3 regions of the Serratia sp. K1WW1 genome follow, and region 2 is predicted to be linked to each of the others. Evidence: predicted binding sites of a transcription regulator. Region 2 holds the regulator's gene; each other region holds the start of a gene.
The links. Region 2 encodes Fur, which represses iron uptake genes when iron is present. Its sites were predicted from a motif close to ATAATAATGAGAACNACTATCAA; they were not measured.
Positions count from the first base shown of each region.

Region 1 (3,269 bases), 1.3 Mb from region 2:
AAGGCGTCAGCACTTTGGAAACCGAGGCCAGTGCTGAATCATTGATGCTGTCTACCGGCTGCCCGCTGAACGAGAAGCTGTTCAAGCCGCCAATAAAGATGCTGGCAATCACGATCACTTTCCCGGCGCGCAGCACAAAACCTTTCAGGCGTTGCCAGGTTTGCAGCAGCAGGCTTTTCAGATGCGGCACGTGATAAACCGGCAGCTCCATCACGAACGGCGATGCTTCGCCGCGCATGATGGTGTATTTCAGCACCAGGCCGGTGAGGATCGCCACCACGATACCGAGCATATACAGTGAGAACACCACGCCCGCGCCGTCCTGGCCGAAGAAGGCCGCGGCAAATACGGCAAAGATTGCCAAACGCGCGCCGCAGGACATAAAGGGGGCCATCATGATGGTGATCAGGCGTTCACGTGGGGCATCCAAGGTGCGTGCGCCCATAATGGACGGCACGTTACAGCCAAAGCCGACGATCAGCGGCACAAAGGATTTACCCGGCAGCCCGAGCGCCTGCATCAGGCGGTCCATCACAAATGCCGCTCGCGCCATATAGCCGGAGTCTTCCAGGAATGACAGGAACAGATACATCATGCCGATCTGGGGAACCAGCGGCAGCACGGTATTGATACCGCCGCCCACGCCCTGCGCCAGAAAGACGGTCAGCCACTGCGGGAAATGCAGGGTATAACCGACCCACTGGATGCCCTGGATAAAGATGGCCGCCGAACCGAGATCGAAGATTGGTTGCAGTGCGCCACCGATGTTGATCGCCAATACGAACATGATGTACATCACCAGCAGGAAGATCGGCACCCCCAGCCAGCGGTTGAGGATCACCCGATCCAGTACCTCCGTCAGGCGGTTTGGCAACGCCAGCTTGGAGTTGCTGACCGCATCGCAGATAGTGGCGATCGACTGGTAGCGAGCATCGGCAATTACCAGCGCGGGATCTTCCTGCTGCTGCTGTTGCAGCGCTTGCCTGGAATGAGCCAGCAGATCGGTGGCGTTCCCGGCTAACTGATGGCTGTAGATGTCGCCCTCCAGCATTTGCAGCGCCAGCCAGCGGCGTTGTTCGGTGGGCAGTTGTTGAGGCATGGCCTCGGTCAGCGTAGCGATTTCGTCTAGCAGCAGCGGCGGATAGGCCACCAGCGCTTTTAACTCATTGAAGCGGTGATTGTCGATGGTCTGTTTCAGCAGGCCAATGCCGTCGGCCTTGGTAGAAACCATGGATACCACCGGGCAGCCAAGGCGCTCGGCCAGGGCGGCGACATCGATCTCAATATTCTGGCTCTTGGCAATATCTTGCATGTTCAAGGCCACGATGCACGGAATACCCAGCTCCAGCAGTTGCAGCGTCAGGTAGAGGTTGCGTTCCAGGTTAGAGGCATCGACCACGTTGATCAGCATATCCGCATCGCCGCTCAGGATGTAGTGACAGGCGATCTGCTCATCCAACGAGGTTTGTTCGGAGATAGTGGTGAGCGAGTAGGTGCCAGGTAAATCCACCAGCGTGACCTGCGACTGCGGCGTCGTAAACTGGCCCTCTTTACGTTCAACCGTCACCCCGGCCCAGTTACCGACCCGCTGGCGCGCCCCGGTGAGCTGGTTGAACAGCGTCGTCTTGCCCGAGTTCGGGTTACCGATTAAGCCAATAGTGATTTTTTTCATAAACCAACTTGATATCAGTGAATTAAGTATCGGCCGCGTTTGCACACGGCAACTGCCTGAGGCGGGGACAGCGCGTTACGGTTGGCTATCTAGCAGGATCAGGTCTAAATCTTTTTTCCGCAGTACCAGGCTAACGCGGCGAGTTTTTATTTCTATCGGGTCGCCTAGCGGTGCCACGCGCACTACGTCAAACTGCGAGCCGGGCAGCATGCCAAGCGACAGTAATTTCTGGCGGTAGGCCGGGCTAATCTCGCTGGAGAAGCCAGTGATTTTATAGGTATGTTTAGGAAGCAGCTGCATATTGCCTTCTCAATGCGTTGAGCATTCCCACAGGAATGCCACCTTCAGAACATTTGCTGCCCAGACAACCTGCGAAAAGGTGTATGGGGCCAAGAGCGCCGAACCATAAAGCGCAGCAAGGAATACGCAGAATCATAGTGATAACAATTATCGTATTCAATACAGAATATGTGGGTAATTGTAAGTGTCGTCACATTTGAGCTAAGACGGTTTGCTTGCATTAGTTTTAGCACTAAGCCAAACGCTCTGCAAATGAGCGCAACAGGTTAATTAAGTTGCAAATTTGTGCATCTTCTTGCGGTGATGAAACAGTTGTAGCTCTATTGGCGTGGCTGAAAGTTTTATGGCGCAGATCTGGCAACATCGCCTGCTGTAAATGAGAGGGGTAAGTATTTGTGTTTACGGCACAATCGACGGACTGAAAAGGTGGTGTTAATAAGGGTGTTAACAACGGAGCATTTTTACCGGAGTGCGGGCTTTAAGCGATAGCTCGAAACCGGGTGGCAAAATAATCGCCATTTTATTGCGGTAGGTCAAAATTGTCGGGGGTGGCGCTACCGGTGGCGCAAGAAAAGATGAGAGCCAGGGGAACGAGCAACTGGCTAAATTTTTCAACTAAAGTAGAACATGGCTTTCGAGCAAAAAAATTCCATGGCGATGAGCTATGTAATACCATCATGTTAATATCTAACGATAATAAAACCCCCCATCATGGACTAGGTTGCTGCGCTTAATACGGCTGTACTGGCAGCATCAGGCGCAGCAAGCATCCTTCTCTACGAGGTCAGGACGATGTTACAGCAGCATGACGCTACCCCGGCAATCGGCATCGATTTAGGCACCACCAATAGCCTCATCAGTGTCTGGCAAGACGGGGAGTCGCGCTTAATCCCCAATGCGCTCAATGAATTTCTTACCCCCTCGGTCGTCAGCATTGATGAAGACGGGGCAATATTGGTTGGCCGCTCTGCGTTATCTCGCCTGACGACCCACCCGCAAAAGACGGCAGCGCTGTTTAAACGTTACATGGGCAGCAAGAAGAAATTCAAACTGGACCAGCAGACGTTTGACGCCCCAGAGCTATCGGCCATCGTGCTGAAATCGCTGAAATCAGACGCAGAGAGTTTTCTTGGCCAGCCGATCCGCGACGTTGTGATTTCGGTCCCTGCCTATTTTAGCGATGAGCAACGTAAGCAGACCCGTTTTGCCGCCGAGCTGGCCGGTTTAAATGCGGTGCGGCTGATTAATGAACCGACTGCGGCTTCGATGGCTTATGGCCTGCACACCCAGGGGGTTG
Region 1 is NZ_CM147697.1:5,623,512-5,626,780, reverse strand. Features, by position in the region: gene feoB (Fe(2+) transporter permease subunit FeoB) at 1-1,672, opposite strand, end outside; gene feoA (ferrous iron transporter A) at 1,748-1,972, opposite strand; gene ACX9GU_RS25600 (Hsp70 family protein) at 2,765-3,269, shown strand, end outside.
Region 1: feoA (ferrous iron transporter A) is a predicted target of Fur. The motif match lies at 2,104-2,126, and genes of this name have one in related genera.

Region 2 (3,269 bases):
GCACGCCAGATTGAAGTGATCCCTGAGATCGACATGCCGGCGCACGCCCGTGCGGCGATTACTTCTATGGAAGCTCGCTACAAGAAACTGCTTGCCGAAGGGAAAGAGAAAGAGGCTAACGAGTTCCGCCTGGTGGATCCGACCGATACCTCCAACACCACCTCGGTGCAATACTTCAACCGCCAGAGCTACCTGAATCCATGCCTGGATTCGTCCAAGAACTTCGTGGACAAAGTGATTGGTGAAGTGGCCCAGATGCACAAAGAGGCCGGTCAACCGCTGAAAACCTGGCACTTTGGTGGGGACGAAGCGAAGAACATCCGTCTGGGCGCTGGCTATACCGACGTGAAAAACCCGGAAGCGGGCAAGGGCATCCTTGATCTGAGCAAAGAAGACAAGCCGTGGGCCAAGTCGCAGGTTTGCCAGGCCATCATCAAAGACGGCAAAGTGGAAGATATGGAACACTTGCCGAGCTACTTCGGTCTGGAAGTCAGCCAGTTGGTGAAAGCGCACGGTATTGACAGAATGCAGGCGTGGCAAGATGGCCTGAAAGATGCCAAAGACTCGAAGGCCTTCGCGACCAACCATGTGGCGGTGAACTTCTGGGATACCCTGTACTGGGGTGGCTTCGACTCGGCTAACGACTGGGCGAACAAGGGTTATGACGTGGTGATCTCTAACCCGGACTACGTCTATATGGACTTCCCGTATGAAGTCAGCCCGGACGAGCACGGTTACTACTGGGGCACCCGTTTCAGCGACGAGCAGAAGATCTTCAGCTTTGCGCCGAACAACCTGCCGCAGAACGCCGAAACCTCGGTTGACCGTGACGGTAACCACTTCACCGCCAAGAGCGACAAACCATGGCCGGGCGCCTATGGTCTTTCCGCCCAACTGTGGAGCGAAGTGGTGCGTACCGACCAGCAGATGGAATACATGATTTACCCACGTGCCGTGTCGCTTGCAGAACGTGCATGGCACCGCGCCAGCTGGGAGCAGGATTATAAAGCTGGCCGTGAGTACAAAGGCGGCGAAACCCATCAGGTCGATACCAAAACCCTTGATAAGGACTGGCTGCGCTTTGCCAACCTGATTGGCCAACGTGAGCTGGCCAAGATGGATAAAGCGGGTGTGGGCTATCGCCTGCCGGTCCCAGGTGCACGCATCATCGGTGGCAAGTTGGAGGCAAATATTGCTCTGCCGGGCCTGGGAATTGAATATTCCACCGACGGCGGCAAACAGTGGCAGCGTTATGACGATAAAGCGCGCCCTGCGGTAGCGGGTGATGTGCAAATCCGCGCGATTAGCCCGGATGGCAAACGCTTCAGCCGTGCCGAGCCAGTGAAAGCGTAAGTGAGAACTCCGCCCGCCTACGTGTCGGTAGATGGGCGGAGATAGTGCTAGGTGAGAGCAAACTGCAATTGTGATAATTGAGTGGATATTTTTCCCCGGGCCTGTCCGGGGATTTTTTTATCTGTCATTTAGGCATAAAAAAACCGCCGTGTAGGCGGTTTTCGCGTTCTGGCGGACCAGGATCAGTTCTTGTTGTGCAGCGTTTCGTTCTCGCGGCAATCACCGGTTTCACAGTGGCCGTACAGGTACAGGCTGTGGTTGGTGAGCTTGATACCGTGTTGCTTGGCGATATCGCGCTGACGCACTTCGATGGATTCGTCGCTGAACTCGATCACTTTGCCGCAGTCCAGGCAAATCAGGTGATCGTGGTGGTGCTGCTGAGTCAGTTCGAAAACCGACTTGCCACCTTCAAAATTGTGGCGGGTCACAATACCTGCGTCGTCAAACTGGTTCAGCACGCGGTATACCGTGGCCAGGCCAATTTCTTCGCCCATATCTATCAGTTTTTTGTACAGATCTTCCGCACTGACGTGATGGCATGCCGGATCCTGCAAGACTTCCAGGATTTTGAGTCGCGGAAGAGTGACTTTTAAGCCAGCCTTCTTCAATGCGGAGTTGTTATCAGTCATGCGGATTCAGTCCTGTTACTATGCTAATCAAGTTGAGGCGTTCTCGCCTATGGCATCGGTTGGCACAAAGCGTTAATTGCGTCTCATTATAGAACCGGTTGCTGCAAATAGAAACCGCCGGTTGTTAACAAACCTATCTTTGCACTTTACCAGGGTAATCATGCAAAGCTTTGATGGATGGGATAAACCGATGTCTCAGTCTACCGTGGCGAGGTAGGAAGTTACAAACTTGTATCTTCTATTGCTCTAATCCGTGATGCCGATAACAGAAGGGCGCGCTATACGGCGCCCCTACCATGTGTTACGTATCCGCCGGGGCAGAGGCTTAGCCGACGATCTCGGCCAGGCTCAGCTCTTCACTGATTTGCTTGACCCAAGCGTCTACACGTTCGTTGGTCAGCTCAGGTTGACGATCTTCGTCAATGGCCAGCCCGACAAAGTGATCATCGTCTGCCAGACCCTTGGAGGCTTCAAAATGGTAGCCTTTGGTTGGCCAGTGGCCGACGATGGCCGCACCGCGTGGTTCAATGATGTCGCGGATGGTGCCCATCGCATCGCAGAAATATTCCGCGTAGTCTTCCTGATCGCCACAGCCAAACAGCGCCACCAGCTTGCCGTTAAAGTCGATGTCTTCCAGCGTCGGGAAGAAATCATCCCAGTCGCACTGGGCTTCACCATAGTACCAGGTTGGGATACCGAGCAGCAGGATATCAAACGCTGCCAGATCTTCTTTGCTGCTTTTGGCGATGTCGTGGATTTCTGCCACGTCGTTGCCGAATTTTTGCTGAAGCGTCTTTTGGATCATCTTGGCAATGTTTTCGGTATTGCCAGTGTCGCTGCCAAAGAAAATGCCTACATGAGCCATAGTAAAGATAACCTTTTAATTCAAATGAATGTGTTGCGTAAACGCGGCCTGAGGCGCTGCCAAGGGCAGGTTTGCTCAGCCGTAAATGCGTATCATGCCAGAAATTTGCCCTGAGGTTTTATCGCGTTTATGCGATGCCTCTGCGGAGGTGGAACCGATCTGGCGTCATCCTTAACGCCGTGCCGCGCGTGCGGCAGCAGAGATCAGTGTTCTGGCTGTTCTTCTGCCAGTTGGGCCAACAGCATTTGTTCGATCAATTCGCTGCGGCTGATATTGCGCTGGTCGGCCAGTTTGTTGAGAGCATCTACCGCGTCTGCGTTGATTTTCAGCTCCACACGCCGTAATCCACGCACTTTGTCCCGTCGTAGCTGATTACGCTTATTAATTCTAAGCTGTTCATCACGGGAAAGCGGGTTGGTTTT
Region 2 is NZ_CM147697.1:4,298,965-4,302,233, reverse strand. Features, by position in the region: gene ACX9GU_RS19480 (beta-N-acetylhexosaminidase) at 1-1,353, shown strand, start outside; gene fur (ferric iron uptake transcriptional regulator) at 1,536-1,982, opposite strand; gene fldA (flavodoxin FldA) at 2,308-2,847, opposite strand; gene ybfE (LexA regulated protein) at 3,051-3,269, opposite strand, start outside.

Region 3 (3,269 bases), 2.6 Mb from region 2:
TCCAGTATTTTTATATGAGCCACACGCGTCAAGGCGGAGAATATTCCCATAAAAAACGCCCGATAAACTTCATCGGGCGTCTTAAGACTGGAACTTGTCGATTCTAAAGCTGTTAGCCCAGAACCAAGCCTGTGATGGCCGCTGACAGCAGGCTAACCAGGGTAGAGCCGTAAACCAGCTTAAGGCCGAAACGTGAAACCACGTTGCCCTGATGCTCGTTCAACCCTTTAATCGCACCGGCTACGATACCGATAGAAGAGAAGTTGGCGAAGGACACCAGGAACACGGACAGAATACCCATGCTGCGTGGGGACAGCTCAGCACCGATTTTCTGCAGTTCCATCATGGCAACGAATTCGTTGGAAACCAGCTTGGTCGCCATGATGCTGCCAACCTGCAACGCTTCGTGCTTAGGCACGCCAAGGATCCAGGCAAATGGATAGAAGAAGTAGCCCAGGATTTCCTGGAAGCTCAGGCCGAAGATGGCGCTGAACAGGCCGTTAAGCGCGGCAATCAGGGCGATAAAGCCAATCAGCATCGCGGCAACGATAATCGCCACCTTGAAGCCTGCCAGAATGTATTCACCCAGCATTTCAAAGAAGCTTTGGCCTTCGTGCAGATTGCCGAGGTGCAGCTCTTCTTCTTTACTGGTGTCATAAGGGTTGACCAGTGACAGGACGATAAAGGTGCTGAACATGTTCAGTACCAGCGCCGCCACTACATACTTGGCATCCAGCATGGTCATGTATGCGCCAACGATGGACATGGAAACTGTCGACATCGCGGTAGCGGCCATGGTGTACATGCGTTTTTCGGACATCTTGCCCAGCACATCTTTGTAGGCAATGAAGTTCTCAGACTGGCCCAGGATCAACGAACTGACGGCGTTGAAGGATTCCAGTTTACCCATACCGTTCACTTTAGACAGCACGGTCCCGATGATGCGGATGATAAACGGCAGCACTTTGATGTATTGCAGAATACCGATCAGGGCAGAGATGAACACGATTGGGCACAGCACCTTCAGGAAGAAGAAGGCCAGGCCTTTATCACCCATCCCGCCGAACACAAAATCAGTCCCTTGCCCCGCAAACCCGAGCAACTTGTCGAACATTGCTGCAAAGCCTTTTACAAAGCCTAAACCTGCTTCCGAGTTCAGGAAGAAATAGGCCAGTAACACTTCTATAACCAACAACTGAATAACATAGCGGATGCGGATGTTTTTACGATCGCGGCATACTAACAGGGCCAGGATCGCAACCACCACTAACGCTAACGCAAAGTGCGCAATATGGGACATGTTTGCTCCAAATTTGAGGCAGGCTGAATTTCGGTTGTCATTTTATGTAACGCCAAGTTTAAAAACGAGACATTCATTGCAAATATGGAAAATCATAGTGGAGATAGTCCTAATCTATGACGGCAAAGCACCAAAGATCAAGATGTTAATAAATATGCGTGTTCGTGGCATTTTTGTGCTACTTTTATTATCAAGCGTGATCCGCTCTGAACCTTGTGATCTAGAGTAGATGGAAACGCCAGGATTTCAGGCGATCTGTTCGATAAAACCTTCGTTTTTGGCTATCGCAGAGATAACCATTATCGCTGCAAATGCACTTGATAATCATTATCACTTGGGTAAAGATGAAGGTGAGCTAAATTAGTAAGGGTTTTCGCTATGCTGAACAGTCGCGCGGTTAACAATACGTCCTCCAGCCGCCCGTCCAGAAAGATCAAACTTTCTCTGATGGGGCCTGCCTTTATCGCCGCCATCGGCTATATCGACCCCGGTAATTTTGCCACTAATATTCAAGCTGGCGCTTCTTTTGGTTATACGCTGCTGTGGGTGGTGGTCTGGGCCAACGTCATGGCGATGCTGATCCAACTGCTGTCTGCCAAACTCGGTATTGCTACCGGTAAAAACCTTGCTGAACATATCCGCGATCGCTTCCCGCGCCCGGCCGTATGGGCCTATTGGGTGCAGGCGGAGATTATCGCGATGGCCACCGACTTGGCCGAGTTTATCGGTGCCGCGATCGGTTTCAAACTGCTGCTGGGGGTAACGCTGTTACAGGGGGCAGTCCTCACCGGCATTGCCACCTTCCTGATCCTGATGCTGCAAAAACGCGGGCAAAAGCCACTGGAACTGGTGATTGGCGGCCTGCTGCTGTTTGTGGCAATGGCCTATATCGTGGAGCTGGTGTTTTCTCAGCCGCAGCTGAGCGGGTTGCTCAGAGGGATGGCGATCCCGGATTTACCGAATGGTGACGCGGTGTTTCTTGCTGCGGGGGTGTTAGGGGCAACCATCATGCCGCATGTGATTTATTTGCACTCCTCGCTGACGCAGACCGCAGGTGAAGACTCTAAAGCCGAACGTTATTCGGCCACCAAGCTGGACGTGGCGATCGCCATGACTATTGCCGGTTTTGTTAACCTGGCGATGATGGCCACCGCCGCTGCCGCATTCCATTTCAACGGCCACAGCGGCATTACCGATCTCGACCAAGCCTACCTGACCTTGCAGCCGCTGCTCGGCAATGCGGCGGCCACCATTTTTGGCCTGAGCCTGGTTGCAGCAGGTCTCTCTTCTACCGTGGTAGGCACCTTGGCGGGGCAGGTGGTGATGCAGGGCTTTGTCCGCTTCTATATCCCTATCTGGGTACGGCGCGTGGTCACCATGATGCCATCGTTTATTGTCATCATGATGGGGATGGATGCGACGCGTATTCTGGTTTTGAGCCAGGTGCTGCTGAGCTTTGGTATCGCCCTGGCGTTGGTGCCGCTGCTGGCGTTTACCGGCAACCGTGAACTGATGGGGGATATGGTCAACGGTCGTCTGATCCAGAATCTCGGTAAACTGATTGTGTTGGTGGTGGTTGGGCTCAACGGTTATCTGCTGATCAGTAGCCTGTTTTAATTGCGTTACCCCTCACCCTAGCCCTCTCCCACAGGGAGAGGGGACTGAATGTGCTACAACTTAATAATGGCATTGATCCTCAGCAACTGGCCTATTACAGATTGATTACGTTGCGTAATATCTCGCTTTTCTTGTTCTTACTCCTTACTTCCCGAAGCAGCACAGACTAATTCACGACGCCGGACAGCTCCCTCTCCCTGTGGGAGTGTATAGACCGGAGGCATGTTGAACACTTAGCATCCTTTACCCAGCCTTTCTTCTTCTTGCATCACTTTCCGAAGCAGTACGAGCTAATCAAAAGCTCCAGACAGCTCCCTCTCCCTGTGGGAGAGGGTTGGGGTGAGGGGTCAAT
Region 3 is NZ_CM147697.1:1,742,554-1,745,822, forward strand. Features, by position in the region: gene ACX9GU_RS07955 (NupC/NupG family nucleoside CNT transporter) at 113-1,300, opposite strand; gene ACX9GU_RS07960 (Nramp family divalent metal transporter) at 1,679-2,917, shown strand; gene ACX9GU_RS07965 (DUF2502 domain-containing protein) at 3,265-3,269, opposite strand, start outside.
Region 3: ACX9GU_RS07960 (Nramp family divalent metal transporter) is a predicted target of Fur. The motif match lies at 1,618-1,640, and genes of this name have one in related genera.